Regions from separate parts of the Mesorhizobium sp. M0862 genome, predicted to be linked through region 3. Evidence: predicted binding sites of a transcription regulator. Region 3 holds the regulator's gene; each other region holds the start of a gene.

Region 1 (10,149 bases), on a different contig from region 3:
GGTCGTCTCGGCATAGAGCGGGTGCGCCTTGTAGGCGGCAAGCGCGGCATCATCCTCGAACTCGGCATAGACGACCACGTCGATCGCATCCGACAGCGGATCGACCTTGGTGTTGAGCGTCACCTCGAAGAGGCTTGAATGCGGGATCTTGCCCAGCGCGAGCAAGCCCGTGCGCACGGCCTCGACATCGTCCTTGCGCCGCGCGCTGAAGAAAACGATATGCCGGATCACGCCTGCCTCCACGTTCGATTTGCGGCATGTTTTGTGTGAGCGGGACCGTCGCGTCAACCGCCACGATGTCGCGCCCGGCAATGCCGGCAGGCGACTTTGCAGAGGCGCAAAAAGCTAGGCTTTGCCGGTGACGTAGCGCACGACGCGCGACATTTCCCTGACCGTCGTGTCGAGATAGCGGCCCTGATTGTAGAGGCCGTCCCAGATCAGGAAAAAGGCGATGGCGACGATGACGATGACATAACGCATGGCTGAAACTAACGTATGTGGCTGTTCGTAACCATAGCGATTTCGCCGAGGGCCGCGCTCTCCCGCAGATTCTGGCCTCAGGCCGGCAAGCTGGGCCAGCGCCGCGCGAAGCTTGCCTCTTGAAGTTTCGGCCAATGCCATGGAAGATTGTGGCGAAAATTCACGCAGGCAGCGGCATTCGCGCCTGGCGAATGAAAAGTGGAGGATGTGGGGGCCGGCAGATCTTGCGCCGCCCCGCGGAAGTCCAGGGGGGTGTGAGATGGCTGTCAGGGAATACAAAGGCATCGGCGACGCCATCAGGCTGGACGAACTCAATTTCGCCGAGATGGTCAAGGGCCTGCCGGCCAAGGCGCGCATGGTGCTGTCGGCGGCGATGAAATTGCCGCGCGGTTCGCTGAAGGTGAGGATGCCGGATGGCCGGGCGGTGCTTGTCGGCGGCAATGGACCCGGGCCGGATGCCGAACTGGTGTTGAAGAACTGGCGCCTGCCCGGCCGTGCCTTTTCCGGCGGCACCATCGGCGTTGCCGAATCCTACATGGACGGCGACTGGGAAAGCCCTGATGTAACCAGCTTCCTCGAATTGTTCGTCGTCAACTCGGCCGTTGGCGAACGCATTGCCGGCGGCGCCAGCTGGCTCATCAACACGGTCCAGCGCATCCGCCACTGGTTCAACGAAAACACCCGCACAGGCTCGAAGCGCAACATCTCGGCGCATTACGATCTCGGCAACGCCTTCTACAAGCAATGGCTCGATCCCAGCATGACCTATTCGTCGGCGCTCTATGCGACCGGCGCCAACGACCTGGAAAGCGCTCAGGCCGCCAAATACCGCGCGCTGGCCAAGGATACGGGTATCGGCAAGAAGGACCATGTGCTCGAGATCGGCTGCGGCTGGGGCGGTTTTGCCGAATTTGCCGCGCGCGAGATCGGCTGCCGCGTCACCGGCCTGACCATCAGCCGCGAACAGCACGATTTCGCCAAGGCGCGCATCCAGAAGGCGGGACTGTCTGACAAGGTCGACATCAAGCTGCAGGATTACCGAGACGAAACGGGCACTTACGACCGCATCGCCTCGATCGAGATGTTCGAGGCGGTCGGCGAAAAATATTGGCCGGTATTTTTCGGCAAGATGAAGGCATGCCTGAGGCCCGGCGGCACCGCCGGCTTGCAGATCATCACCATCAACGAGGCCGCCTACGACACCTATCGGGCGCGGCCGGATTTCATCCAGCGCTATGTCTTCCCAGGCGGCATGCTGCCGACGCCGTCGATCCTGAAGACGCTGGGCAGCGACCATGGCCTTGCCCATCTGCGCGAGCGCGTCTTTCCGGACGACTATGCCCGCACGCTTGCCGAATGGCGCAACCGCTTCTGGGCGTCGTGGGAAAAGATCGTCCCGCTCGGCTTCGACGACCGCTTCAAGAAGCTTTGGGAATTTTATCTCCACTATTGCGAAGCCGGCTTTAGAGCCAGCTACATCGACGTGCGCCAGGTGGTCTACAAAGCCTGATCCGAAGCGTGATTGAGCGGGCGTATGCCCGCTTGTTTTCCCTGTTAGCTGCACGTTGCCTCAAAGCAGGATGCGATACTTCGCAAACCCGGATTCGCCCTCGCCGGCCGGCTCGATCTTGAGCGATTTCACCCCAGATATGAAATCCTTCGCTTTGGGGCCGGTCTCGAACACGACGCTGGTGCCGGGCAGCGGCGTGAACGACCAATTGTCGTCGGCCGAGGGGTTGATCGTGCCTTCGCTGACGACGTAGCGCACGATCACGTCGCGGTTGGTGTCCGGCGCCTCGTAGATGATCTTCGAGGCATTGATGTCGGGGAAATTGCCGCCACCGCCGGCGCGGTAATTGTTGGTGGCGACGACGAATTTCGCTGCCGGATCAATAGGCTTGCCGTCGAAGCTGAGGCCGACGATGCGGTTCGAGCCGGCATTGGCGACGCCACCCTTGGCATCGTATTTTGGCGGCTGCGACAGGTCTATTCCGTAGCTGACGCCATCGATCACATCGAAATTGTAGGACGGGAATTCGGTGTCGATGAGCGCCTGGTCGGCCTTGCCCGGCTCGATCTTCCTGAAAATGCCGGCCGACATTTCCAGCCATTCCTTCACTTGCGCGCCGGTGATTTCGACGGCGCGCACCGTGTTCGGATAGAGATAGAGGTCGGCGACGTTCTTGATGGCGATGTCGCCCACCGGCACGTCGGTATAGTAGTCGGCGCCGTTGCGCCCGCCGGCCTTGAAGGGTGCTGCCGCCGACAGCAGCGGCACATCCTTCCACTGCGTGCTTTTTAATATGTCCTTGAGGTACCAGCTCTGCGCCTGGTTGACGATCTGCACCGACGGATCGTCGGCGACCAGCGCGAAATAGGAATAGAGCGGCGCCGAGGTCTTGCCGACCGGTCGGCGGACATAGGCAAGTGTCGCCTCATGGTCCGCCTTCAGCGCATCGACGACGCGCTGGTCGTCCGCCACCGTCGGCTTGTTTGCCTTGTCGACGCGCTCGTAGATCGGCCTTGCCTCAGATGTGGCCGAGGCTACGCGCCATTTCGATCCGTCCCGTTCCAGAAGCAGATCGATCAGTCCCATATGCGAGCCCCAGAAACCGCCCATCACGGCGGGCTTGCCCTGCAGCGTGCCTTTCTCGGTGTCGACGCCTTCGAGCGCCTGAAAATCCTTCTTGCCGGGGAAGACCAAATGCTGATGGCCGGTGAACACCGCATCGATGCCTTCGACGCCGGCGACGAAGAAGGAGGCGTTCTCCATGCCGTCGCCCTGCTTGATATCGATGCCGGAATGCGAGAGCGCGATGACGATGTCGGCGCCCTCCTCCTTGATCTGCGGCACCCATGCCCTGGCCGCCTCGACGATGTCGCGCGTCCTGACATTGCCTTCCAGGTTCTTCAGGTCCCAGACCATGATCTGCGGCGGCACGAAGCCGATGATGCCGATCTTGATCGGCTGCTCGACGCCCGACCCGTCCTTGATCTTCTTGTCGAGGATGACATAGGGCTTGAGGTAGAGCTTGTCGTCGCGCGGGTTGGCGGCAAGCTCGGTGCCGCGGATCAGATTGGCGCAGACGAAGGGGAAATTGGCTCCGCCCAGCACCTTGTCGAGGAACGACAGGCCGTAATTGAACTCGTGATTGCCGAGCGTCGAGCATTCATAGCCCAGCAGGTTCATGCCCTTCATGATCGGATGCAGATCGCCTTCCTTGAGGCCCTTCTCATAGGCGATGTAATCGCCCATCGGATTGCCCTGCAAAAGATCGCCATTGTCGATCAGCATCGCATTGGTGGCTTCCTTGCGCACCGCCGCGATCAGTGAGGCCGTCCGCGACAGGCCCATCGTGTCGTTGGCTTTGTCTGCGTAGTAGTCGTAAGGCAGCACATTCACATGGATGTCGGTGGTCTCCATGATCCTCAGATGCGCCTGATTGGCCTGCGCGCGGGCGGAAAACGGATGGAGCATGATCAGCGCCCCGCTGGCGGCCGTACCGGCAAGAAAACTACGGCGGGAGACGGGGTAATTGAGATGCGGCATTGGTTTTCCTTCCCAGCGACGTGACAAGATCCCAGCCCCGAGCGGAAGCTTCGCGCCGAAAACCGGCCATGTCCATCGGGAAGTCAGTCGATCAGCTAAAGGTGACGGCTGGATGAATATCCTTGGCCGCGGTTGAGAACCTCAGCCCTTGTTATCATCGCCCTGGGTGATCAGCCGCGCGCTGCGCTGGCCGGTGAAATAGATCCATAGCCAGCTAAGCGACACCGAGAGCCGGTTGCGAAAACCGATCAGGAAGTAGATATGCGCCACGCCCCACAGCCACCAGGCAAGCCATCCCGTGAGCTTGATCGAGCCGAAATCGATCGCGGCTGCCCACTTGCCGATCGTCGCCAGGTCGCCGGCATGTTTGTAGCGGAAAGGGCGCGGCGCGCTATCGCCGGCCAGCCGCGCCCTGATCGTCGCGGCAACATGCTTGCCCTCCTGCTTGGCCGAGGGCGCCACGCCGGGCACCGGTTTGCCGTCCGGCCGCAAGACATGCGCGGTGTCTCCGATGACGAAGATTTCAGGACTGTTCGGCACGGTCAGATCGGGCTCGACCATTGCCCTGCCCGCCCGGTCCACCGGCGCGCCCAGCCACTCTCCCGCGGGTGAAGCCGCCACGCCGGCGGCCCACAGGATGGTTCGCGCCGGCAGATGCGTATCGCCAAAGACGACGCCTTCGGCATCGAGGCGCGTGACGGCGCGGCCAAGCTCGACCGTGACGCCCCGCCGCTCCAGCGCCTTGCGCGCATAGTCGGACAGCTTTGGCGCGAAATTGGCTAGGATCCTGTCTCCGGCCTCGACCAGCACCACACGCGCCTCACGCGTGTCGATGTTGCGGAATTCGCCGCGCAGCGTTTCATGCGCGAGTTCGACAATGGTGCCGGCAAGCTCCACGCCGGTCGGGCCGCCGCCGACGATGACCAGTGTCAGCAGTGCCTGGCGCTTGGCCGGATCGGTCTCGCGCTCGGCCTGCTCGAAGGCGAGCAGGATGCGCCGCCGAATGGTGGTTGCGTCTTCAAGCGTCTTCAGCCCGGGCGCGAAAGGCTCCCATTCGTCGTGGCCGAAATAAGCATGACGCGCGCCGGTGGCGAGCACCAGCGTGTCGTAGGGAACAGAACTGCCGTCCTCAAGCAGCACGCGTTTGCCTGGACGGTCGACGCCGGTGACGTTGCCGAGCAGGGTCGTCACGTCCTCGCGCTTGCGCAGCAGATGACGGATCGGCCAGGCAACTTCCGAGGTCGCCAGCGAGGTGGTCGCCACCTGGTAAAGCAGCGGCTGGAAAAGGTGATGGTTGCGCTTGTCGATCATGGTGATGCGCACGGGTGCGCCGGCCAGCGCCCGGGTGAGTTCGAGACCGCCGAACCCTGCGCCGACGACAACGACATGATGGCTGGTTTCACTCATCGCATTCACCCCTGTTTGTCTCTCTTTATCTAGTGATTTTTGTGCACCGCAACAATGTCGCGGCGCGCTAGACTGCCGCGCGTAAGGCTGCCCAGGACTCGTCGCCGGATGTCGCGAATGCCTATGTCGGCAAGCCTGGACGGGTATAGCCTTGCAGGGGCTGGAACCACGGGAGTGAAGCATGGCCAACGACGATGACAAAGATCGCAAAGGGCGGGCGCAATATTCTTCGCCGCCTTGCTTCATGCACGAACTCGATCCGGAATTTCGCGCGCCATTGACCGACTGGACCGATGTGCGCCGTTGGCGCAAGGCCGAGCGCGAGCGTCTGATCGCGGCACGGTTGGCGGTTTCCGCCGATGCGCGGGTGGCGATGTCGCGGGCTATCGCCGAAGGGCTCGACGCGACCATCGGCGACATTGCCGGCCGCATGGTCAGCCTCTATTGGCCGTTTCGCGGCGAGCCGGACCTGCGGCCGTGGATGGCGTCGATCAACGAACGCGGCGGCCGCACGGCGCTGCCCATCGTGATCGAGAAGGGCCAGCCGCTGATCTTCCGCGCTTATGTGCCTGGCGACCGGCTGGAAAAAGGCGTCTGGAACATCCCTATCCCCGCCGAAGGCGACCCGGTGCTGCCCGACATCGTCATCTCGCCGATCGTCGGCATCGACCCGCGAAACTACCGCCTGGGCTATGGCGGTGGCTTCTTCGACCGCACGCTGGCTGCCATGCCGTTCAAGCCATTGGTCATCGGAGTCGGCTACGAACTGCAGCGCATAGCCACCATCTACCCGCAGCCGCACGACATCCCAATGGATAGGCTGGTGACCGAGACTGCTCAGGGCTAGGCCAGTTCCGGCTTCATGCCCATCGCCGTGCGATCGACGATCTCGCGCAGGGCAAACGACGAATTGATCTTGGTCACGTGCGGCATCGCCGACAGCCATTCCTTGTGGATGCGCTCATAGTCGACCAGGTCCTTGGCGGCGATGCGCAGGATATAGTCATATTCGCCCGACATCAGGTGGCAGGACAGCACATTGGGGCAGCGCTTGATCGCCGCCTCGAAATCCGACAGCGTCTTTTCGAATTGTCCCGACAGCGATATGTGCACGATCGCCGTCATCTGGTGGCCGAGCGCTGCATTCGAAAGCCGGGCGTGATAGCCGCGGATGGTGCCGGATTTCTCCAGATTGTCGAGCCGGCGCGAACAGGCCGACTGCGACAGGCCGACCCTTTCGGCGAGCGCCGCATTGGGTATGCGGCCATCCTTCTGCAGTGCCTCGAGAATGGCGATATCGATCCTGTCGAGCGGCATTTCTCGTGATTCCTGCGAAATTTCCTTGATTTCGCGCAACGATTATCGAAACGCGTGACCCCGCGCAAGCGCATTCGCAAACACCTGCGCAACGATTCGTGGTTCACTCGGTTGATACAGGGAACGAGCCCGAAGGGCCGGATCAGGAGAAGACTATGCGCGTCGGTTGCCCCAAGGAAATCAAGAACCACGAATACCGCGTCGGCCTGACGCCGGGCTCCGTCCGCGAATATGTCGCGCATGGCCATGAAGTGCTGGTCGAAAGCGGCGCTGGCGCCGGCATCGGCGCCGATGACAATGCCTACCGCGCCGCCGGCGCCACCATCGCCAGGACCGCCGCCGACGTGTTCGCCAAGTCGGACATGATCGTCAAGGTCAAGGAGCCGCAGCCCAACGAATGGGCGCAGCTGCGCGACGGCCAGATCCTCTACACCTATCTGCACCTGGCCCCGGATCCGGAGCAGACCAAGGGCCTGCTCGCGTCCGGCGTCACCGCAATCGCCTATGAGACCGTAACCGACGACCGCGGCGGCCTGCCGCTCTTGGCGCCGATGTCGGAAGTTGCCGGCCGCCTGTCGATCCAAGCCGGCGCGACCGCGCTGCAGAAGGCCAATGGTGGCCGCGGCGTGCTGCTCGGCGGCGTGCCCGGCGTACTGCCCGGCAAGGTCACCGTGCTCGGCGGCGGCGTCGTCGGCCTGCATGCAGCCCGCATGGCGGTCGGCCTCGGCGCCGACGTCACCATCATCGACCGCTCGATCCCGCGCCTGCGCCAGCTGGACGACCTCTTTACCGGCCGCGTCCACACCCGCTACTCCACAGTCGAGGCGCTTGAGGAAGAATGCTTCTCGGCCGACATCGTCGTCGGCGCCGTGCTCATCCCGGGTGCTGCTGCACCCAAGCTGGTGACTCGCGAAATGCTGTCGGGCATGAAGAAGGGCTCGGTGCTGGTCGACGTCGCCATCGACCAGGGCGGCTGTTTCGAGACCTCGCACGCCACCACCCACGCCGAGCCGACCTATGAGGTCGATGGCGTGATCCACTACTGCGTCGCCAACATGCCGGGCGCCGTGCCGGTGACCTCGGCCCACGCGCTCAACAACGCGACGCTGCATTATGGTCTGCAGCTGGCCGATAAGGGCCTGAAGGCGCTGGTCGACGACCACCATTTGCGCAACGGCGTCAATGTCCACAGGGGCAAGATCACCAATCGCGCCGTCGCCGAAGCACTCGGCTATGAGCTGGTCGAACCGAAAGTGGTTCTGGCTGCCTGACCCCACCTAAATCCTGATCTCACCTAAATTGGGAAGACTTGCTCCCGTCAGCCCGCCGGCTCATCCCGGTGGGTTTTTTCTTGCGGGCAAAACGCCGGCAACAAAAAAGCGGAGCCAAAGCCCCGCTTCCTCGATATCGAGATCCCCGCCGGTTCATCCGCGGTCGGCAATCCATCGACACTCACCTTTTAACGTATGAATGCGACGGCAGTACGACAGTTCGCCGCCAGTCGGCGCGCCACCGTGTGCCGGCGATAGTCGCGGGCGCTGTGTGAAGCGTTTCACATCAGCCATCCGAAAAACCTGCACAGACAGGGGTGCCAACTTGACGGATCGAGCCGTCACACGGTTCCCAACTGCCCGCCAGACCAACGGCGGGCATTTTTTTGTCAGGCACGTTCGATTCGGCACTGATATCAATTGTTGCGTGCCGAGCGGACATGGACGTAGGCGATATCGTCGCGTTCGAGCAGGGTTTCGGCCCGCGCCGTGATTGCTGAGGTCAGGATGACGCCGCCACTGCCGTAGACGATGCGATTATCCCCGTCATAGCCACGCACGATGTAGTCGGGGCTTTCGAGCACCTCTGGCAGCTGCTCGGTCTCGGGGGCGCGTTCGCATTCTTCCGCATGCAGGAAGATCGGACCAGTTTCAGCGTAAGGCTGCAGATCCGGGAATGGGCGATAGGCCAGAACGAGATAGACGTCGCCCGCGGCGATGTTCTTCAGACAGTGCCGGCAAGGGATGCCGTCGCCGTCGGAAATCTTTCGCTCGGGCGTGTGGCCGTAGGCATCCGGGCCTCCAAACTGCAAGGCTCTGACCTCCTGGGTTGGCAGGGCTTTGAACTGAATGGTCATGGCAGAAATCTCCGGTGTCGTTGACCAGAAATCATGCATCCAAGCCGATGCTTCCCACCCGATTCCTGCCAAGTATCGAAGCGTCAATTGGGTATCATCAGCCGGTGCTATCGAAATCTCGATGAATCTGCGATGGCGGTCGGTCTCGCAAACAAGCCGGCTAATTAGGATGTCATGGCCTCATGACGCTGGCCGAGCGCTCGGAGAACGACAGCGGATGCACGATCTCCTTCTTTTGCGCCACCGGCGCAAAACCGAGCTTCTGGTAGAGCGGCAAGGCCGCCGGATGGTCGAGCGTGCAGGTCTGCACCGTCACCCGCTTCGGCTGATACGACCAGGCGGCGGCGATCGCCGCGCCCAGGAACCAGCGGCCGATGCCTAGCCCGGTCGCATGCTCCATCATGCCGAAATAAGCGAGCTCGACCTCTTCCGGCAGATGCGGCTTGAGGTCGAAGAACCCGGCCGGCGCGCCGTCAAGATAAAGCACCCGGATGTCGCGGTCCTCGCGGTGAATGCCGGCCGCAAGCTCTTCATCGTGCAACCGCAGCACATTGACCCAATGCCATTTGCGCCCCACCCGATCCATCAGATAGCGGTAGAAATGCAGCGGAATGTCCTTGGTCTTCAACAGCGCGATCTGCCTGTTGTAGGGCAGCGGCGGTGAATAGGCCGGCGGCACATGCATTTCCAGAAACGTCACCGTGACTTCGATGTCTTCCAGCACACCGTTTTCCATCGCCGTCATTCCTTGCCCGTTGCAACGGGCGTATCTGATAGCCCGCCCCATTCCGTCCATGAGCCGTCATAGAGCCGGTTGTCGGTGTGACCGAGCGTCTCCAGCGCCAGCGTGATGACCGCCGCCGTCACGCCGGAACCGCACGAGGTCACGATCGGTTTCGACAGATCGATGCCGGCATCTTCAATGGCCTTGCGCAACTGGTCCTTCGACAGCAGCGCGCCGTCCTGCGACAGCGCCGAATAAGGCAGGTTGCGCGCACCAGGCATGTGACCGGAGCGAACGCCGGCGCGAGGCTCAGGCTCGGTGCCGGCGAAACGGCCGGCGCCACGGGCGTCGGCAATCTGGCTTTCTTTCGTTTCGACGATGCGACGCATGTCGGCTAGGCTGGCGAGGCGGGCGGCGTCGAAATCTGCGTGGAACACGTTTGGCGCGATCTTGGTCGGCTCCGCCGTCACCGGCCGGCCGGCCGCCTTCCAGCGGTCGAAGCCGCCATCCAGCACATAGGCCTGGAACACGCCCATGACACGG
Region 2 (10,149 bases), on a different contig from region 3:
CGGTCATCTTCCTGGACACCGGCAAGCATTTCGAAGAGACGCTGGGCTACCGCGATGCGCTGGTCGCCGATTTCGGGCTGACCAACATCAGGGTGATCAAGCCCGAAGACGCAGCGCTCGAACGGGTCGATCCGACCGGCAATCTGCACCAGAGCAACACCGATGCCTGCTGCGACGTGCGCAAGGTCGAGCCGCTGGCGCGCGGCGTCGCCCCCTTCCGGGCCTGGCTGACCGGCCGCAAGCGCTTCCAGGCGGCGACGCGAGCCGCGCTGCCGGTGTTCGAGGCGGTCGGCCCGCGCGTACGCATCAATCCGCTGGCGCACTGGACGACATCCGATCAGGCCGACTACATGCGCGCGCATGCGCTGCGCGAAAATCCGCTGGTTGCGTACGGCTATCTGTCGATCGGCTGCTTCCCATGCACGCAGCCGGTGCAGCCGGGCGAAGATGCGCGCAGCGGACGCTGGGCCGGTCATGCCAAGACCGAGTGCGGCATCCATCTGTCGGGACTGGAAGTGTCGCTGACCGACGCATCCCTTTAAGCTATGGTGATATTCAGGTGAGGTTGGCCTGCAACGGCGGCTTCCGCCCGGAGGCCGCCGGTTTCGTGTGGACCGGCTTTCGCGGACTTCGATTTTGGGGCTTTTAGGAATTTTCGATGACTGAACCGACGACAGCGGAGACCCGCCTCTGGACCCGGACGGGTTTTCGCGAGGACGAGTGGACACATGCCGAAAGTGCGGATGCACTGGCGGGCAATGGCCGCTTCATCCTGCCGTTGCAGGCATTTCTCGGCCTCGATGCCGAAGTGCGGCGCTCGGCCAAGGAGCGGCTTGGCGTCGCGCTGCAGCCCGGCGACCAGCTGGAAAAGATTGTGGATCTGCTCGACCAGCTGTCGCTGGTGGCGCTGGCCTTCCCGGCCTTCAGCGACGGCCGCTCGTTTTCCAAGGGCGAATTGCTGCGCAGCCGCTACCATTTCGAGGGCGCGGTCCGCGCCACTGGCCAGGTGCTCGTCGACCAGCTGCCGCATATGCTGCGCCTCGGCTTCGACGAGTTCGAAATCTCCAACCCGGTTCTGCTGAAGCGCCTCGAAGAAGGCCGCACAGGCGGGCTGGGCCTTTACTATCAGCCGACCGAAGCGTCGGAGCCGAAGGGGCCGAAATACTCCTGGCGGCGCGTTCGCAACATCTGACGCAGCGGTAATTTCGCCTGTCTTTACAAAGACTGTGATCGGGCCTTCTCCTGGCTGTCCGGACGGAAAATATCCGCCGGGCGCGAGGGAGGAATCGGCGCTCATCGGCGGCAACACCAATGCACCGTCCATCATGATCGCCGAAAAGGCGCCTGACATGATCAGGGCTGCAAGGTCTGGATGCGCGAGGAGCGCAAGGCTGCCTGAGCCGGTTTTTGGAAGATGCCGCCGCGCCTTCGGTGCGGCGGTTTTTTTCTTTCTCTTACGGCATTCCCAAGCGAAAGCCCGGAAAACCGCCTCACACTTTGCTGGAATTGCTTTTAGGCCAAGGCCCGCGCTTCGCGAAACGAGATCAGCTTGCGGCGGTTCTCGTCCCACAACGCCAGCTTGACGCAGCGCAGGCTGTCGAGAAGCGTGACGCGGCCGATGCCGCGCAGTTCGGGATAGTCGCGCAGCACTTCCTGCAGCCGGTAGCCCGGCACCTTGGCCGAGAGATGGTGCACGTGATGGACGCCGATATTGCCGGTGAACCAGTTCAGCACCGGCGGCAAATCATAATAGGACGAGCCGTGCAGGGCGGCACGCTGGAATTCCCACTCTTCGTCCTTCGCCCATTCCGTCTCCTCGAACTGGTGCTGGACGTAGAACAGCCAGATTCCGGCCGATCCGGCCAGGATCACGATCGGCAAATGGACGATCAGGAAAGCGCCGGGGCCGACCAGCCAGATAAGCAGCGCTGCCGCGACCGCGATGCCGAGATTGGTGGTCATCGACGACACCCAGGGCGTCAGGCCGCCGCGCATCATGCCGACCGGCAGCCTCTGCTCGAAGATGAACAGCCAGATCGGGCCAAGGCCGAACATCACCAGGGGATGGCGGTAGAGACGATAGGCAAGGCGTCCCCGCCAAGACAGCTGCCGGTATTCAGCAACCGTCAACGTCCTGATATCGCCCATGCCGCGCTCGTCAAGATTGCCGGCGCTGGCGTGATGGGTGGCGTGCGCGCGCCGCCAGCAATCGTAAGGGGTCAGCGTCAGCACGCCGAGCGCGCGGCCGATCCAGTCGTCGGCAGTGCGGTTGGCGAAGAAGGAGCCGTGGCCGCAATCGTGCTGGATCATGAAGATCCGCACCAGAAAACCGGCGGCGGGAAGGATCAGGATCAAGCCCCACCAGTGGCCATAGGAATAGGCTGCCGAAGACAGCGCCCACAGCGTAACGAAAGGAATAAGGGTGATGGCGAGTTCAAGAGTGCTGCGTCGCCGGTCGGGCTTCTTGTAGCGCGCCAGGATCTTCAACCAGGCGCGCTTGCTGTTGGCGGCCGTCTCGGGGGAAATCATGTTCATCAGGAAGCATAGGCGGGGCGTCCCGCTGCCGCAAGGAAAAGCTCACGCAAAATTACTGCGCGTAATTGTCGCGCGATAGCATCGCTATTGACGGCGTTGGCCGCCGGCCATGCTGGCTTCTATGCCGTCCAGCCGGTCGAGCAGGTCCCGGAAACGGGCGGGAATGTCGGCCTCGGTGCGGAAGGCCGGCAAGGTGCGCAAGAAGCGCGTCGTCGCCTCGGTGCCGAACTGGCGCCTGATGTCGGCGGCGAGCTCTTCGCTTCTGTTGCCAGTATTGCGGTCCATTGTCTCAAATCCTGTGTCGGTTTCAAAACTCCTCCAAGCTTTGAATGGTTCCCCATAGCGGGGTATTGGCAAGCAAAGGCTGCCGTTACGGTAAAGTTTGAATTAATTTTGAACGTCCTTGCGCCCCGCACCAAGTCCGACGGGCAGCCCGCAACATTGCCTGCTGTGGGCGTCCTCCTGGGCTTGCCCCTTGATTTTTGGCCGCCAAACCTCGATATCGGGCGCAAATCCAAACCATTCGAATGACGGGAAATGGCGATGAGCGACCAGACAAAAGACGAACGCGCGCCCGAGGATATCGAAACGGCCGGGGCCGAGCGCACGCAAGGCGGCATCGACGGCGACTATGAAGCGCTGGTGCGGTTGCTGAAGGAAAACGAGGAGCTGAAGGACCGCGCGCTGCGCGTCGCAGCCGAGATGGAGAATCTGCGCCGCCGCACCGCCCGCGACGTGCATGATGCGCGCGCCTATGCGGTGGCCAATTTCGCCCGCGACATGCTGTCGGTGTCGGACAATCTGCGCCGCGCGCTCGATGCTATCCCCGCCGAGGCGAAAGCGGCCGGAGATGCCGGCTTCAAGGCGCTGATCGACGGCGTCGAGATCACCGAGCGCGCCATGCTGTCGACGCTGGAACGGCATGGGGTGAAGAAGCTCGAACCGGAAGGTGAGAAGTTCGACCCGAATTTCCACCAGGCGATGTTCGAAGTGCCCAATCCCGATGTGCCGGCCAACACCGTCGTCCAGGTCGTGCAGCCGGGCTATTCGATCGGCGAGCGCGTGCTGCGGCCGGCCATGGTCGGGGTCGCCAAGGGCGGCCCCAAGATCGCGGCCACCGAAGCGCCGGTCGAGCCGGGGCCGGTGAACGAGCAGGCCGAGAAGGATGCGTGAGTAGGGTAGGCAGTAGGGAATAGGGAATAGGGAATAGGCAGGCGTATCAATCGCGCGGCTTCGTGTTATTCATACTTTCCCTAATTCCCAATCCCTACTACCTCATGTCCCTGACACCCATCGACCTCCTCGACTATGCCGGCGTCGCCGTCTTTGCCGCGACCGGGGCGTTGGCGGCTTCGCGCAAGCAGCTCGACATTATCGGCTTCCTGTTTCTGGCCAGCGTCACCGGCATTGGCGGCGGCACGCTTCGCGACGTCATCCTCAACCTGCCCGTCTTTTGGGTCGCCAACTCCGGCTATGTGCTGGTTTGCGCGGCGGTTGCGGTGCTGGTCTTCTTCATCGCCCACCGCGTCGAATCCCGCTGGAAATGGCTGCTCTGGCTCGACGCCATCGGATTGGCGGCCTTTTCCGTAATGGGCGCGGCCAAGGGGCTGGCCATCACCGGCTCGCCGGTCGTCTCCGTTGTTATGGGCGTGTTGACCGCCACATTTGGCGGCATCCTGCGCGATCTGCTGGCCGGCGAGCCATCGGTGCTGCTCAGGCCCGAAATCTACGTCACCGCCGCACTCGCGGGCGCCGGCCTCTACACACTTGGCGATCTTGCCGGCCTGCCGCCGCTCGCCTCGGATATTGCCGGCTTCGTCGCGGCTTTCCTGGTGCGCGGCGGCGCGCTGAAATTCGGCTGGACCTTTCCGTCCTACAAGAGCCGCCCGGGACGGCGACCGGAGGATATTCCGTAGGGAGAGGGAATAGGGAATAGGGAATAGGGAATAGGGAATAGGGAATAGTCGGTAGTCAGCAATTCGCGGCAGCCTTCACTACTGCCTACTGCCTACTGCCTACTGCCTCACGCCGCAAAGCGCTGCGCTTCCCCGCCATAATAGTTGACGTAGCGGGCGCCGATTTCCTTGACCGGCATCACCACGAACACATCGACGGTGGAGAACTCACGGTCGATGACGCAGCCGTCGCCGATGCGGGCGCCGACGCGCAGATAGCCCTTGACCAGCGGCGGCATGGCCGCGATCGCCGCCTTGGCGTTGACTGCCTCGATCGGCATCAGATCCATCGAGCAATAGCGGCCGGAGACCGCCCGCACATCCCAGGCGGAGTTGGTCCGGCAGTGATGGGCAAGGTAGGTGAGCGCCTCGGCATGCGCAGCCGGCACCGTGCCAGGGAACGAGGCACAACCGGTCATCACGCCGATCTCATAGTGGTTGATGTAGGCCCAGATGCCTTGCCACAGCGCCTCGATGGTGCGCTTCGAGCGGTATTCCGGCAGCACGCAGGAGCGGCCGAGCTCAAGGAAGCGCTGGCCGGGATGGCGGGCGATCAGCTTGGTCAGTTCGAACTCGCCTTCGGAATAGAAGCCGCCGGCGGTCGCCGCAATCTCTTGCCGCAGCAGGCGGTAAGTGCCGACGATGCGGCGATGCTCGGGGCCGGAGATCGAAGTGTCCAGCACGAGGAGATGGTCGCACAGCGGGTCGAAGCGGTCGGCGTCGCGCCGGTCCTGCGCCTGGAACAGGTCCTTCCTGGCGCCAAGCTCGTCATAAAACACCCGGTAGCGCACTTCCTGCGCGGCGGCGATCTCGGCCTCATTGCGGGCAAGCCGCACTTCGAGATTGCCGATACGGCCCAGCGGTGCGCCTGTTGCGACGGCATCGGCGTTCCGCGCGGCGAGCAAAGCGCCGCCTGCGCTGGGCCGAGTGTCACATTCCGGCATAACTGTATGCACGAGTGATTCTCCTTCGAGCCATCCCTCTTGGCACGGGGATACGGTGTAGGTGCAACAGGATTGTGACAGTACCGTGATACGGCGCGACGGGCAATACTTCGTCGGCTGGCGAAAACCCTCATTCGGCTACCTACGTGACGCGAGGATTTCTCCAGCGTCGCCTTGAAGCGCGTCGCGCTGGGACGATTCACGCGACGCGCTTCAAGTCTTTGTTTTGCGTGTCGTCTTCTCAAAACCGGGGCCACTTTTGAGCGACATGAATTCAGGCGGCCACCTGGCCCTCGACGGCATGGACCAGCGCGTCGGGATCGAGCGGCTTGGTGACAAAGCCGCTGGCGCCATGGGCGAGCACGGCGTGGCGGGTCTTTTCCTGGCTGTCGGCCGAAAGCACCATGATTGGCACCGGCGGCACAGCCATTTCCTCTTCGTGGCGGCGGATGGCGGCGATCGCGTCCAGCCCGTCCATCACCGGCATGTGCAAATCCATCAGCACCACATCGAAGCGATTTTTCAGCCCGGCTTCGGTCACCGCCTCGACCGCGGCCTTGCCATTGCCGACCACTTTCACGCGATGTCCCGCCTTCAAAAGCGTGGCGCGGGCAAGCATGGCGTTGATGTCGTTGTCTTCGGCGATCAGCACCGACAAACCTTGCTGGCGCCCGCCATGGGCACGAAGCGAGGACGCGCCGGTCTTTTCCGGCTTGGGCGGCGGCAAGGCAGGGGCATGACTGGTCAGCAGCACGCGCAGCAGGGTTTCGCCGCGCACCGGCCTCGCCAGGAAGGTGGCGTAGCCGCTGGTGCGGAATTCGCCAAGCATGCCGCGGTCGGTCGGCGCGATCAGCGTGATCGCCTCGCAATCGGCAAAGCCACTCTGGCGCAGGCGCTTGAGCAGTCTGCCGTCGCCGTCCTCCAGGGCCGCGTCGATCAACAGCACATCGCAATGTTCGGCGAAGGGCGTCGCCTGGGAAGCGGTTGCGGCGACGTCGACGGCGCCGCCATGGGCGCGGATGGTGCGGGCGATGGCGTCGGCCTCGACGGCGTTCTTCGACACGATCACGGCGCGCCGGCCGGCCAGGATGTTCTGCCGGTTCTGCGGTGCTTCGGTTGCTCCTGCGGCCGGGATCTCGAAGACGAATTCCGATCCCTCGCCAAGCCGGCTCGACACCGAAATGGCACCGCCCATGGCGGCGACCAGGCGCCTCGATATGGCCAGACCGAGGCCGGCGCCGCCATGGGTGCGGGTCGAGGTGCCGTCGGACTGTTCGAACTCCTCGAAGATGCGCTCCATATCCTCTTCGCGCAGGCCAGGGCCGGTGTCGGCGACGGTGAAGCAGATGCGGTCGCTGGTCTCGGTGCGGGCCCGTGCAACCGAAACCAGCACGCCGCCGGTGTCAGTGAACTTGATCGCATTGCCGATCAGGTTGAGCAGCACCTGCCTGACTCTTCCCGGATCGGCCATGATCATCTGTGGCACGTCGGGCTCGACATGACAGCCGAGGCCGATGTTCTTGGCGAAGGCTTTCGCCGCCATCAGTTCGACGATGTTGTCGGCGATTTCGCGCAGCGATGTCGGCTGCGGCTCCGGGTCGAAACGGCCGGCCTCTATCTTGGAATAGTCGAGCAAATCCTCGATGAGCGCCAAAAGGGCGCTGGCGGAGGTCGAGACAGCGCCGACATAGGTGCGCTGCTCGGGCGACAGATTGGTGTCAGCCAGAAGCTTGGCCATGCCCATGATGCCGTTCATCGGCGTGCGGATCTCATGGCTGACGGTGGCGAGGAAGCGCGACTTGGCCTGGCTGGCATATTCGGCGCGCTCGCGCGCGGTGATCAGCGAGGATTCGGCGCGTTTGCGCGCGGTGATGTCGCGGGCAATCGCCCGGTGCGAGACGGCGCCGCTATCCTTGTCGCGTACCGACAGTTCGATCCATGAGAACCAGCGCGGACCGTTCGGGGTGCGTATGGAGACGTCGGTGGAACTCAGGCATTCATGATCGGAAAAGGCGGCGTCGGGGACGATGCCGACATCAATGCCGTGCTCGGCGAGGGTCCTGCCGGCAAGGTCGCGTTGGTCGGTTCCGACGAGGCTGGCGAAAACCTTGTTGGCGTAGACGATGTGGCCATCGCGGTCGCGGTGGACGACGAGATCGCCGAGCGCATCGATCAGCCCGCGAAAACGCTCCTCGCTCTCCTGCATCTCCCACATGCGGTCGGCCAGCGTCTCGATTTCGGCGCGGCTACGGGCCGCGGTTTCGTCGAGCAAGGCCGCCGCGCGGCGGACGGTGCGCCGGCTGCGCAGGTGCATGGCGACGCCGGCAAGGCCTGTCGCCAGCAGGCCGAGGGTGATGAAGATCGGCGCACCGGTGAGGTGGGAGAGGCCCGCCAGCACGACACTGGCGACCACCGTCAGGAACGGCAGGCCCTCGGACGTGGGGCGCGGCAAATCCGGCGCCAGAGGCGGCGGCGCAACACGCTGCCGCTTCGCCGTCGCCGGACTCGGCCCGTCGACGCTTTCGGCACGGCTCTTCTCTTTCCTGGCGGACTCCGCGATCATGCGGAAATCCTTGCCAGATAGAGATTATGGAAAAGCGCGGCGGATCGTTCGAATTTTAGCGGTCATGCATTTTTGCCGCCCGTTCTGGTGGCTTCGGGGCCTCACATATCGACAACCACGCGGCCCCTGATCTTGCCGTCGACGATGTCGTGGGCGGCGGTGATGATGCCGTCGAAGCCGATGGTCGTCGACAGGCCGGCGAGCTTCTTGAGATCAAGATCGCTGCCGATTCGGCGCCAGGCTTCCAGCCGCACAGCCTTTGGGGCCATCACCGAATCGATGCCGAGCAGCGAGACGCCGCGCAGGATGAACGGGGCGACGCTCGACGGCAGATCCATGCCACCGGCCAGGCCGCAGGCGGCGACCGCGCCGCCATAGGCGGTCATCGACAGCACATTGGCCAGCGTGTGGCTGCCGACGGCATCGATGCCGCCGGCCCAGCGCTCCTTGGCCAGCGGCTTGGCCGGCTGGGAGAGTTCCTCGCGCGAAATCACTTCGGCGGCACCGAGGTCGATCAGATAGGAGCTTTCGGCGTTGCGGCCGGTCGAGGCGATGACGTGATAGCCAAGGCTGGACAGGATCGAGACCGCGACCGACCCAACGCCGCCGGCTGCACCCGTCACCACCACCGGGCCGCGATCCGGCAGGATGCCGTGCCGCTCCAGCGCCATGACGCTGAGCATGGCCGTATAGCCGGCGGTGCCGACCGCCATCGCATCGTGCGCGCTGATGCCGTCGGGCAACGGCACCAGCCAGCCGCCGTTGACGCGGGCGCGCCCGGCATAGGCGCCGAAATGCGTCTCGCCGACGCCCCAGCCATTGAGGATGACCTTGTCGCCCTTGCGCCAGTCGGCATGCGATGAGGAGAGGACGGTTCCGGCGAAATCGATGCCCGGCACCAGCGGCCAGCGGCGGATCACTGGCGCTTTCCCAGTGATGGCCAGCCCGTCCTTGTAGTTGACCGTCGTCGCCTCGACCGCGACGGTTACGTCGCCTTCCATCAGATCGGCTTCGCCGAAATCGACGATCTCGACCGACTGCTTCTTTTCGGCGTCGCGCGAAACGAGGATGGCTTTGAAGGTTTCAGGCATCTCTTCTCCTCGGCTTCGCAAAGGCTGGCGGTCGGCATTGGCTGGCTCTGGCCGAACTGTGCGGCGACCGTCCGGCGAGGTCAATTGGTCAAAAGAGTCGGGCCGTCAGGCTTCTGGGCCTTGCGGCTTGGCCTCGCGCCGCCAGCCGATGAATTCGTCGAAGACGACCAGCGCCGCGCCGACCGAAATGAAGGCATCGGCGAGGTTGAAGACGGCGAAGGACCATACCGGCGTGTGGAACAATATATAGTCGATGACGTGGCCGTAGACGGCGCGGTCGATCAGATTGCCGATCGCGCCACCGATGATCAGGGCAAAGCCGATGCGGGCCAGCACATGGCCGGATGGCGTACGCGTTGCCAGATAAAGCACGAAGGCGACGACGACGACCGCGATGACGACCAGGCCGGTGTGGCCGAAGGACGAGAACATCGAGAAGGCGATGCCGGTATTGTAGGTGCGAAACAGCGCCAGGAATGGCACCAGGTCGAGCTTTTCCTGGAAGACGAGGCCGGTCTCGATCAGATGCTTTATCCACTGGTCGAGCGCGATTGCCACCATCACCAGCAGCGCATAGGGAGACCATGATTTCACGATGTGGCGTCCTCGGGGGCAAGTTTCAGCGCGCCGCGCCGGATCTCGAACAGCATGATTCCGGTGGCGACCGCCAAATTGAGTGAATCGGCGCGGCCGGCCTGCGGAATCCGCAGCAGCCGGTCGCAGCTTTCCGCCAGATTGTCGGGCAGGCCCTGCTGCTCATTGCCCATCATCAAGAGCACCGGTCCTCGGGAGAAATCGACCGAGCGGTAGTCGACCGCACCCTTCAGATGGGTGCCGACCACCAGGCCCGAGAAGCTGTTTCGCCAAGCCAGAAATGCTTCCGGCGTCGCCTTGGTCACCGGCACGGCGAAGATCGAGCCCATGGTGGCGCGCACGGTCTCGACCGAAAAAGGATCGGTAGTCTCGCCGACCAGGATGACGCCCTTGGCGCCGACGGCATCGACGGTGCGGATGACGGTGCCGAGATTGCCGGGATCGCGCACCCGGTCGAGCGCCACCCA
Region 3 (10,149 bases):
GAACAGACCGGACGGCGGATCATGCCGGTCGACGTGACCGGCTCACGGGTGCTGATCGTCGACGACAATGCCGTCAACCGATCGATCCTGAGCGAGCAGATGGCGTCATGGACCTTCGATTCCTGCGCCGCCGAAAGCGGACCCGAAGGGCTCAAGGTGCTGGTCGCCGCGGCTGCCTACGGCGTGCCGGTCGACTGCGTCGTGCTCGATTATCAGATGCCGGGGATGAGCGGCGCCGAAATGGCGCGCGTCGTGCGCAACACCGCAGGGCTGGCCGACACGCCGATCATCATGCTGACCTCGGTCGACCAGTCGCTCGCCAACACCAGCTATCGCGATCTCGGCATCGACGCCCAGCTGATCAAGCCGGCGCGTTCCTCGGTGCTTCTGGAAACGCTGGTCGCCACCATCCAGCGGCACCATCACAATATCACGGACGGCCGTGTGCTGCCGGCGGCAAGCAGCGGTTCCGGCGGCGGCAGGAACGAACCGTCGCCGGCAAAGCCGCCGCTCGCTGCATCGGAACGCGCCTTGCTGCAACCGCCGCCGGTTCGTGCCCGCGCCCGGGCCGCCGGGGATGAACGCCGGCTCGACATTCTCGTTGCCGAGGACAATGAGGTGAACCAGATGGTGTTCACCCAGATAATCGGCGAAACCGGCTACAGTTTCGAAATCGTCGGCAACGGCCGCAAGGCGCTCGACGCCTTCGGCCGGCTTAATCCGCGCATGATCCTGATGGACGTCTCGATGCCGGAGATGAACGGGCTCGAGGCCACCGCCGCAATTCGCCGGCTGGAAGAACATACGGGTATGCATATCCCGATCGTCGGCGTCACCGCGCATGCCTTGAAGGGCGACCGTGAGCGCTGCCTGGAAGCCGGCATGGACGACTATCTGCCCAAGCCGATCAGCCCCAGGGCGCTGCTCGAAAAGGTCGAGCGCTGGGTCGGCATATCAGGCGAAGCCCAACGAGACGCTGGATAGCAACCTGCGGCGCCGCCGGGATTCGGCCGCGCCGCAACAGCCAAGGATATGGTGCGATCGCACCATATCAAAGCTGGCGCCCAGTCAGGACAATGGTCGCAACGAAACCGCTCATTCAGTTACGGGCGGGAGCAAGCGACCGCCGACAAGAAACAGCGTCGAATCTACCCCAACGGACCTGTTTTTGGCGATGGCTCGGCCAAGATTCGCTCTGGTCACGGGCAACGCGCTCCCGTCCGGTTTTTCTTTCTCGGCATCGCGGCCTGCGGTGTGCCGGGACTTGATGCCAGCACGAATTGCGCAAGCGTCTGATTCCAGCGGCAACTTCCATTCCCACAAACCGGCTTAAAGGGTGCGGCCCACAAGACGTCTGTGCGACGTTACCGGGCTGACACGAAACTGTCATGCGACTGTAATAATCGAAGGCTATTGGCCTCAGCGGGCGCCGGTTTGAAGAGGGCGCCAAGAGACCATCTTCCGAACAGGAGCAGGCCACATGAAGAAATTCCTCGTTACGGCATCGGCCGTGGCGGTAGCGTTCGCCGCATCGTCCGGTGTCGCCGCTGCGCGTGACCAGATCCAGGTCGCCGGTTCGTCGACCGTGCTGCCTTACGCCAAGATCGTCGCCGAGCAGTTCGGCGAAACCTTCACCAACTTCAAGACCCCGGTGGTCGAGTCCGGCGGCAGCGGCGCCGGCATCAAGGAGTTCTGCAAGGGCGTCGGCGAAGACACGATCGATATCGCCAACTCCTCGCGCCCGATCAAGAAGGACGAGCTGAAGTCCTGCGCCGACGCCGGCGTCAAGGACGTCCAGGAAGTCCGCATCGGCTATGACGGCATCGTCTTTGCCACCGACATCAAGGGTCCGGACTGGGCGCTGGTTCCCGCCGACATCTACAAGGCGCTCGCCGCCAAGCTGGTGGTCGACGGCAAGCTGGTCGACAACCCGAACACCAAGTGGAACCAGGTCAATCCGAAGCTGCCCGACTGGGATATCGCCGCCTATATCCCGGGTGAGAAGCACGGCACCCGTGAAGTGTTCGAGACCAAGCTGCTCGACGCCGGCTGCGACAAGGCCGCTTTGAAGGCTGCCGGCATCGCCGACGACAAGGAAATCGGCAAGACCTGCATCGCCATCCGCAAGGACGGCAAGGCTGTCGACATTGACGGCGACTACACCGAGACGCTCGCCCGCATCGACTCCAACAAGACCGGCGTTGGCGTGTTCGGCCTCGCCTTCTACGAGAACAATGCCGACAAGCTGAAGGTCGCTACCGTGGAAGGCATCGTGCCTTCGACGCAGACCATCGCCGATGGCACGTACCCCGTGTCGCGGCCGTTGTTCTTCTACGTCAAGAAGGCGCATCTGGGCGTCGTTCCCGGCCTCAAGGAATATGTCGAGTTCTTCCTTGATGACCAGATGATCGGCCCGGAAAGCCCGCTCGCCCAGTACGGCCTGGTTTCCGCTCCCGACGCCGAACGTCAGGGCCAGCGCGACGCCTTCGCCGCCGGAAAGACAATGTAATCAACGGACGGATCAGGGCGCGGATGAACTCCGCGCCCTGATTTCGCCGCTTGCCGCAACGGCGGCGGCGATCTGAATTTTCCCTGGGGTGGGTTATGTCGTCCTTGCTCGTACTCGCCATAATCATCGTCATAGGCGTGGTCGCTTTTGTGGTCGGCCGCCAGCGCGCCGCGGCGCAGGATACCGGCAAGGTCAAGCCGCATTCGCGCGCGCATTATCATGGCTGGTGGGCCTTTCTGCTCGCGGTCCTGCCTGCCGTCCTTTTGCTCGCCGTCTGGGATATCGGCTCTTCCTTCTATCTCGACCGGCATATCCATGCCGCTTTGCCCGAGCGCACCGCCGACACAAAGGTCGCCAGCGAAGCGCTCGACGCCAGCCTGGTGAAGAGCCTGGCCAAGGGCTTGCGCCGGCTCGATGGCGATACCGCACTTCCCGCTACTTTCGCCGAATTGCAGCCGCTGCTCGCCGCCAAGGGCGTGGCACTGGCCAGCGACACACAGGACTACATGATCCCGATCGCGGTCGAGGCGAACCAGGTCCAGGACCGGCTCGGCCTGTTCGGCGCCGTGCTGACCTTCGCGCTGTCGGTCGCCGGCGCCTTCTATGCGCTGAGGCAGATCGCGCCGCGCGCCAGGGCGCGCAACAATGTCGAGAAGCTGATGCTGTGGGGGCTGCTTGCGGCCTCGACCATCGCCATCCTGACCACGGTCGGCATCGTGCTGTCGATGCTGTTCCAGACGATCACCTTCTTCGAAAGCGTATCACCGATGAGCTTCTTCTTCGGCACGGTGTGGGATCCGCGTTTCGCCGCCGCCGGTTCCGGCGGCAGCCAGGGTCAGTTCGGCCTGATCCCGCTACTCGCCGGCACGCTCTACATCGCCGCCGTCGCGCTTCTGGTCGCAGTGCCGGTAGGGCTGATGTCGGCGGTCTACATGTCCGAATACGCCTCGCGCAGCGTCCGGTCGGTGGTCAAGCCCGCGCTTGAACTGCTGGCCGGCATCCCGACCATCGTCTACGGCATCTTCGCCGTGGTCACGCTCGGACCGTTCCTGCGCGACCTCTCGGCAGCCCTCACCGGCGGCTCTCCCTTCATCCAGGGCCAGAGCATCTTCACCGCCGGCCTGGTGATGGGCGTCATGCTGATCCCGGTCGTGTCCTCTTTGTCCGACGACATCATCACCGCGGTGCCGCGCGCAATGCGTGACGGCTCGCTCGGCCTCGGTGCCACGCGCTCCGAGACGATCAAGCGGGTGATCCTGCCGGCGGCACTGCCCGGCATCGTCGGCGCCATCCTGTTGACGGCGTCGCGCGCCATCGGCGAGACGATGATCGTCGTGCTGGCGGCGGGCGTCGCGGCCAATCTGACGGCCAACCCGTTCGAGGCGATGACGACCATCACCGTCAAGATCGTCAACCAGCTGACCGGCGATCTCGAGTTCAACTCGCCGCAGACGCTGGTCGCCTTCGCGCTCGGCCTGACGCTGTTCGCGCTGACGCTGGTGATGAACATCGTCGCCCTCTACATCGTGCGCAAGTACCGGGAGCAGTACGAATGACCGACATCCCCCTGGACACGATGGCGGGTGCCGTCGCGCGTCCGCGCCGCGACATCGGGCTGAAGGCGCGCTACGCCGCCGAACGCCGGTTCCGCATCTATGGCGTGATTGCGATCTCGGTGGGCCTGGCGTTCCTGGCCATCATGTTGATCACCATCGTCTCGAAAGGCTACACCGCCTTCTGGCAGACGACGGTGACGCTGCCGGTCACCTTCGACGAGAAGGTGATCGATCCCTCCGGCAAGCGCGCGACCGACCCTACCGTGCTGATCAAGGCGAACTATCCCAAGCTCGCCGAAAACGCGCTGGTGGCCAAGCTCGGCATCGATCCGGCCAACAAGCCGATGATGCTGAAGCTCAAGGGCTTCCTGTCGGAAGGCGCCCGCGTCCAGCTGCGCGACATCGTCTCCGCCGATCCGTCGGTGATCGGCACGACGCGTGACGTCGACATCCTGGCCGCCGCCAATCTCGACTCGGCCTCCAAGGGCCAGATCGACCTCGGCGTCGATGAAGCGCGCCGCAAGGTGTCCGACCAGCAGATCGACTGGATGAACAAGCTCAAAGCCGAAGGCGCGATGGCCGAGCATTTCAACACCGGCCTGTTCAGCTATGGCGCCTCCAGCCGGCCCGAGACGTCGGGCATGGGCGTGGCCATCATCGGTTCGTTCTACATGATGGTGATCGTGCTTTTGCTGGCGCTGCCGATCGGCGTCGCCGCCTCGATCTATCTCGAGGAGTTCGCCAAGAAGAACCGCTTTACGGACCTGATCGAAGTCAACATCAACAATCTCGCGGCGGTGCCGTCGATCGTCTTCGGTCTGCTTGGCCTTGCCGTGTTCATCAACTTCCTCGGCATGCCGCGCTCGGCTTCCTTCGTCGGCGGCCTGGTGCTGACCTTGATGACGCTGCCGACCATCATCATCGCCACGCGCGCCGCCCTCGCCGCGGTGCCGCCGTCGATCCGCTCGGCGGCGCTCGGCCTCGGCGCCTCCAAGATGCAGATGGTGTTCCATCACATCCTGCCGCTTGCCGCCCCAGGCATCCTTACCGGCACCATCATCGGCCTGGCGCGTGCGCTCGGCGAGACAGCACCGCTGCTCTTGATCGGCATGGTCGCTTTCGTCGCCGATTATCCGACGACGCCTTTCGATCCGGCGACCGCGCTGCCGGTTCAGATCTATATGTGGGCAAACGAGGCTGAGCGCGCTTTTGTCGAGCGCATGTCCGGCGCCATCATCATCCTGCTCGTCTTCCTCATGGCCATGAACATCACCGCGATCGTGCTCCGGCGCCGGTTCGAGCGGCGCTGGTAGAAAAAAGGCAATTTGGTATGAACATCATGACCGAACAGTCCCTTGAGAATGCAGTGGGCGACAAAATGAACGCCAAGTCGAACGAAGTCATCAAGATGCGCGGCGACAAGGTCGGCGTCTTCTACGGCGAGAAGCAGGCGTTGTTCGACGTCAATCTCGACGTCCGCCAGAACCAGGTGACGGCGCTGATCGGCCCGTCCGGCTGCGGCAAGTCGACCTTCCTGCGCTGCCTCAACCGCATGAACGACACCATCGATTCGGCGCGGGTGACCGGCAAGATCACGCTCGATGAAGACGACATCTACGACAAGAACATCGATGTCGTCGAACTGCGCGCCCGCGTCGGCATGGTGTTCCAGAAACCCAACCCGTTCCCGAAGTCGATCTACGAGAACGTCGCCTACGGCCCGCGCATCCATGGGCTGGCCAAGCGCAAGTCCGACATGGACCAGATCGTCGAGCAGAGCCTGAAGAAGGCGGCGATCTGGAACGAGGTCAAGGACCGCCTGCAGGAGCCCGGCACCGGCCTGTCCGGCGGCCAGCAGCAGCGCCTGTGCATCGCGCGCGCCATCGCCGTGTCGCCGGAGGTGATCCTGATGGACGAGCCCTGCTCGGCGCTCGATCCGATCGCCACCGCCCGTGTCGAGGAGCTGATCGACGAACTGCGCCAGAACTACACGATCGTCATCGTCACCCACTCGATGCAGCAGGCGGCGCGCGTGTCGCAGCGCACGGCGATGTTCCATCTCGGCTATCTCGTCGAGGAGGGCGCCACCGACAAGATGTTCACCAACCCCGACGACAAGCGCACCCAGGACTACATTACCGGCCGCTTCGGCTGAGCCGTCCGGCGGGTGGATTTTCAGGCACGAGGACCAAGATCATGGGTGAACATACCGTCGCCTCCTTCGATGAAGAGCTCGGGCAGATCAGCAAGCTGATCCGCGACATGGGCGATCTGGCAGGCTCGATGGTCAGCGGCTCGACCAGGGCGCTGCTCAATTCGGACAATGCGCTGGCACAGCGTGTCGTTTCCGACGACGCCATCATGGATGCGCGCCAGCGCGAACTGGACGACCGCGCCATCACGCTGATCGCCAAGCGCCAGCCGATGGCCAACGATCTGCGCGCCGTGGTCGGCTCGATCCGCATGGCCGGCGACCTCGAGCGCATCGGCGATCTCGCCAAGAACATCGCCAAACGCGTCGGCACCGTGGGCTTGAGCGTCACGCCGCGCGACCTCTCGCACTCCATCGATGCCATGGCGCAGCTGGTGCTGATCCAGGTGCAAGGCGTCGTCGAGGAATATGCCGCCACCGATGCGGCAGCTCTTGCAAAACTCAGGAATGACGACGAGCGCATCGACGTCAAATACACGTCCGTGTTTCGTGAGCTCTTGACCTACATGATGGAAGACCCTCGCAACATCACCGCCTGCACGCATCTCTTGTTCTGCGCCAAGAATCTTGAGCGCATCGGCGATCATGTCACCAACATCGCCGAAAATGCGTATTATGTGCTGACCGGCCAGCAATTGCCCGCCAATCGTCCGAAGCAGGACGAGACGGCGATGGCCACGCCGGCCTGATGAGGGTGAACTGCCTATGATCGCGCCACGCATCATGGTCGTGGAGGACGAGGAGCCGCTAGGCGTGCTCCTCCGCTACAACCTCGAATCCGAAGGCTATCACGTCGAGGTGGTGACACGCGGCGACGAGGCCGAGATCCGCCTGCAGGAAAACGTGCCCGATCTCCTGGTGCTCGACTGGATGGTGCCCGCTGTTTCCGGCATCGAGCTCTGCCGGCGGCTTAGAGTGCGGCCCGAAACCGAGCGGCTGCCGATCATCATGCTGACCGCGCGCGGTGAGGAAAGCGATCGCGTGCGCGGCCTGTCCACCGGTGCCGACGACTATCTGGTCAAGCCATTCTCGACGCCGGAGTTCATGGCGCGCGTGAAGGCGCTGCTGCGCCGGGCCAAGCCGGAAGTGCTGTCCAGCGTGCTCAAGGTCGGCGACATCGTGCTCGACCGCGAGTCGCACCGTGTCTACCGCAAGAAGAGCGAGATCAGGCTCGGACCGACCGAGTTCCGGCTGCTCGAATTCATGATGCGCCATCCCGGCCGCGTGTTCTCGCGCAGCCAGCTGCTCGACAATGTCTGGGGCGAGACGATCTACATCGACGAGCGAACCGTCGATGTCCATGTCGGGCGCTTACGCAAAGCGGTCAACAACGGCCGCATGCCGGATGTCATCCGTACCATTCGCGGCGCCGGCTACGCGATCAGGGAAGACTAGGATGCTGCGCGTCGCGCCGTTGCCGGCCATTCAGGCGACATGCTTGCCGGATTTGGCCTGAATGCCCGGCGCGAAAATCTCCTGATCGACGAAGCCGAGCGCGCGCATGGCACAGCCTTCGCGGATCAGCGGCAGCTCGTTGGGCTCGGTGTCGAAGGAGATCGATTTCGAGTGCTGGCCGCCGGCGGTCTGGGCGATCGCTTCGCGCAATGCCGGCTCGATCAGGTCGAAGGCGGCGGCGCTGACGCCAACCATGGCGACAGGCGCCGGGTCGATCAGCGCAAACAGGCTGCCGAGGCCGAAGCCGAGCGCCTCACCGGCCTTGCGATAGGCTTCGCGCTCCGGGCCATCGGTTTCGCGGGCGCGCGCGGCGAGTGCGCGCATATCAGCGTCGCCGATATCGACCGGCTCGGCATCTTCGCTCATCATTTTGGCGCTGCGCCAGATGGCGTAGTTTCCGGCATAGGCCTCGACGCAGCCGCGCCGCCCGCAGCGGCAGAGCGCGCCGCCCGGACGGTGGATCATGTGGCCGAACTCGCCGCCGGAGGAATGGGTGCCGGTGAACAGTTCGCCTTTCAGCACCAGCCCCATGCCGATGCCGTGCGACAAGAGGATCGCGATGAAATTGTCGCGGTAGCGCTCGGGCTGGCGCCATTGCAGGGCCACCGCCATCATATTGCAGTCGTTCTCCATGGTGGCAGGAATGCCGAATTCCGCTTCCAACATGTCGGCGAAGGCAATGTCGGTCAGTGGCGTGATTGGCGACCACAGCATGGCCCGCGCCTGCGAATCGGTGATGCCCTGGATGCCCATGGCAATGCGGGCGATGCTCTGGACATCGAGGTCCGGGTCCGCGAGACGCCGCCCGACGATTGCTACGCATTCGCCGATCAGCTCGTCGCGCGGCATGGTCAGCGTGTCGAGCCGGCGCTGTTCTTCCGCGACCACCTGGCCGGCATAGTCGATGACGGTGACGGAGAGGAAGTTCAGCGACAGCACCACGGTCATGACCGCCGCCGCTTCCGGGTTGAGGCCAAGGCCGACCTGCGGCCGGCCGCGTTTCAGCGAGCCGGTCTCGCCAGGCTTGCCTTCAATCAGGATGCCTTCTTGAATCAGATCAGACGAGATTGCCGATATCGTCGAATGGCTGAGGCCGGTGGTCGCCGCAATCTCGGTCCGCGACGGCTGGCCGGCCCGGCGCACGGCCGAAATCACCATCGCACGGTTGCGACGGCGCAGATCGTCGTGGCGGATCCCAACCGACATTTGTTTTCCTCCCGGCCTCCTCGCGCCTCATGATAGTGAAGGCGTTCGACGGCACCAGCCAAATATTGGCAGACGCCGGCAGCCCTGTCATTGTTTATTGCGGAGCTCGAAAAAATTCGGCAACGCCATCAGAATCCATCATAATCGATGTTGACAGTGCCTTATCATTGAACCAGTATTTTTTCGAGGCTCGAAAAAATTGAGCCTCTTTGTGCAGGCCTTCGGGCCGGTTTTGTCGCGCCGTGGGCGGCGCAGGGAGGGTTATAATGAACAGATTTGCAGCCGCCATGCTGGCGGGTGTCGCCATGTCGCTGGCGCTGATGTCGGTCGCGCAGGCGAAGGACAAGGTCATCGGCGTGTCGTGGTCGAACTTCCAGGAAGAGCGCTGGAAGACCGACGAGGCGGCGATGAAAACGGCGATCGAAGCCGCCGGCGACAAGTACATTTCGGCCGACGCGCAGTCCAATCCCGGCAAGCAGCTGACCGACGTCGAAAGCCTGATCTCGCAGGGCGCCAACTCGCTGATCATCCTGGCGCAGGACGCCTCGGCCATCGGCCCGGCGGTGCAGAAGGCGCTGGACGAAGGCATTCCGGTCGTCGGCTATGATCGCCTGATCGAGAACAAGGACGTCTTCTACCTGACCTTCGACAACAAGGAAGTCGGCCGCATGCAGGCCCGCGAAGTGTTCAAGGCGAAGCCCGAAGGCAACTATGTCTTCATCAAGGGCTCGGGCTCGGATCCGAATGCCGATTTCCTGTTCTCGGGCTCGATGGAAGTGCTCAAGGAAGCCATCGACTCGGGCAAGATCAAGAATGTCGGCGAGGCCTATACCGATGGCTGGCTGCCGGCCAACGCCCAGAAGAACATGGAACAGTTCCTGACCGCCAATGACAACAAGGTCGATGCCGTGGTTGCGGCCAATGACGGCACCGCCGGCGGCGTTGTCGCCGCGCTGACGGCGCAGGGCCTTGCCGGAACGGTTCCGGTCTCGGGCCAGGACGGCGACCATGCCGCCCTGAACCGCATCGCGCTCGGCACGCAGACGGTGTCGGTGTGGAAAGACGCGCGCGAACTCGGCAAGAACGCCGCCGAGATCGCCTCGCAGCTTGCCGATGGCAAGAAGACGGGCGACATTGCCGGCGCCAAGGACTTCACCACGCCTGGCGGCAACACCGTCAAGTCGCTGTTCCTGACCCCCGTCGCGATCACC

What was found. The regulator PhoB, encoded in region 3, activates phosphate uptake and scavenging genes when phosphate is short. The targets are predictions, from matches to a motif close to TGTCATNNANCTGTCAT.
Region 1: the regulator PhoB is predicted to act here: its motif matches at 4,132-4,148, upstream of NKI15_RS14015 (bifunctional 2',3'-cyclic-nucleotide 2'-phosphodiesterase/3'-nucleotidase).
Region 2: the regulator PhoB is predicted to act here: its motif matches at 5,498-5,514, upstream of olsB (l-ornithine N(alpha)-acyltransferase).

The regions. Positions count from the first base shown of each region.
Region 1 covers NZ_JAMYOJ010000008.1:4,373-14,521, forward strand. Annotated here, with positions in the region: gene NKI15_RS14000 (Dabb family protein) at 1-231, opposite strand, end outside; gene NKI15_RS14005 (hypothetical protein) at 346-480, opposite strand; gene NKI15_RS14010 (SAM-dependent methyltransferase) at 740-1,990, shown strand; gene NKI15_RS14015 (bifunctional 2',3'-cyclic-nucleotide 2'-phosphodiesterase/3'-nucleotidase) at 2,051-4,030, opposite strand; gene NKI15_RS14020 (NAD(P)/FAD-dependent oxidoreductase) at 4,172-5,437, opposite strand; gene NKI15_RS14025 (5-formyltetrahydrofolate cyclo-ligase) at 5,619-6,284, shown strand; gene NKI15_RS14030 (Lrp/AsnC family transcriptional regulator) at 6,281-6,754, opposite strand; gene ald (alanine dehydrogenase) at 6,910-8,025, shown strand; gene NKI15_RS14040 (DUF1203 domain-containing protein) at 8,442-8,882, opposite strand; gene NKI15_RS14045 (GNAT family N-acetyltransferase) at 9,055-9,618, opposite strand; gene sseA (3-mercaptopyruvate sulfurtransferase) at 9,624-10,149, opposite strand, start outside.
Region 2 covers NZ_JAMYOJ010000028.1:2,446-12,594, reverse strand. Annotated here, with positions in the region: gene NKI15_RS28360 (phosphoadenylyl-sulfate reductase) at 1-542, shown strand, start outside; gene NKI15_RS28355 (DUF934 domain-containing protein) at 659-1,192, shown strand; gene NKI15_RS28350 (fatty acid desaturase) at 1,513-2,535, opposite strand; gene NKI15_RS28345 (hypothetical protein) at 2,620-2,820, opposite strand; gene grpE (nucleotide exchange factor GrpE) at 3,079-3,708, shown strand; gene NKI15_RS28335 (trimeric intracellular cation channel family protein) at 3,819-4,451, shown strand; gene olsB (l-ornithine N(alpha)-acyltransferase) at 4,559-5,434, opposite strand; gene NKI15_RS28325 (response regulator) at 5,709-7,997, opposite strand; gene acuI (acrylyl-CoA reductase (NADPH)) at 8,099-9,088, opposite strand; gene lspA (signal peptidase II) at 9,194-9,682, opposite strand; gene NKI15_RS28310 (TrmH family RNA methyltransferase) at 9,679-10,149, opposite strand, start outside.
Region 3 covers NZ_JAMYOJ010000007.1:187,050-197,198, reverse strand. Annotated here, with positions in the region: gene NKI15_RS13460 (PAS domain-containing hybrid sensor histidine kinase/response regulator) at 1-984, shown strand, start outside; gene NKI15_RS13455 (substrate-binding domain-containing protein) at 1,481-2,509, shown strand; gene pstC (phosphate ABC transporter permease subunit PstC) at 2,605-4,065, shown strand; gene pstA (phosphate ABC transporter permease PstA) at 4,062-5,378, shown strand; gene pstB (phosphate ABC transporter ATP-binding protein PstB) at 5,396-6,220, shown strand; gene phoU (phosphate signaling complex protein PhoU) at 6,262-6,966, shown strand; gene phoB (phosphate regulon transcriptional regulator PhoB) at 6,983-7,672, shown strand; gene NKI15_RS13425 (ROK family protein) at 7,703-8,938, opposite strand; gene xylF (D-xylose ABC transporter substrate-binding protein) at 9,205-10,149, shown strand, end outside.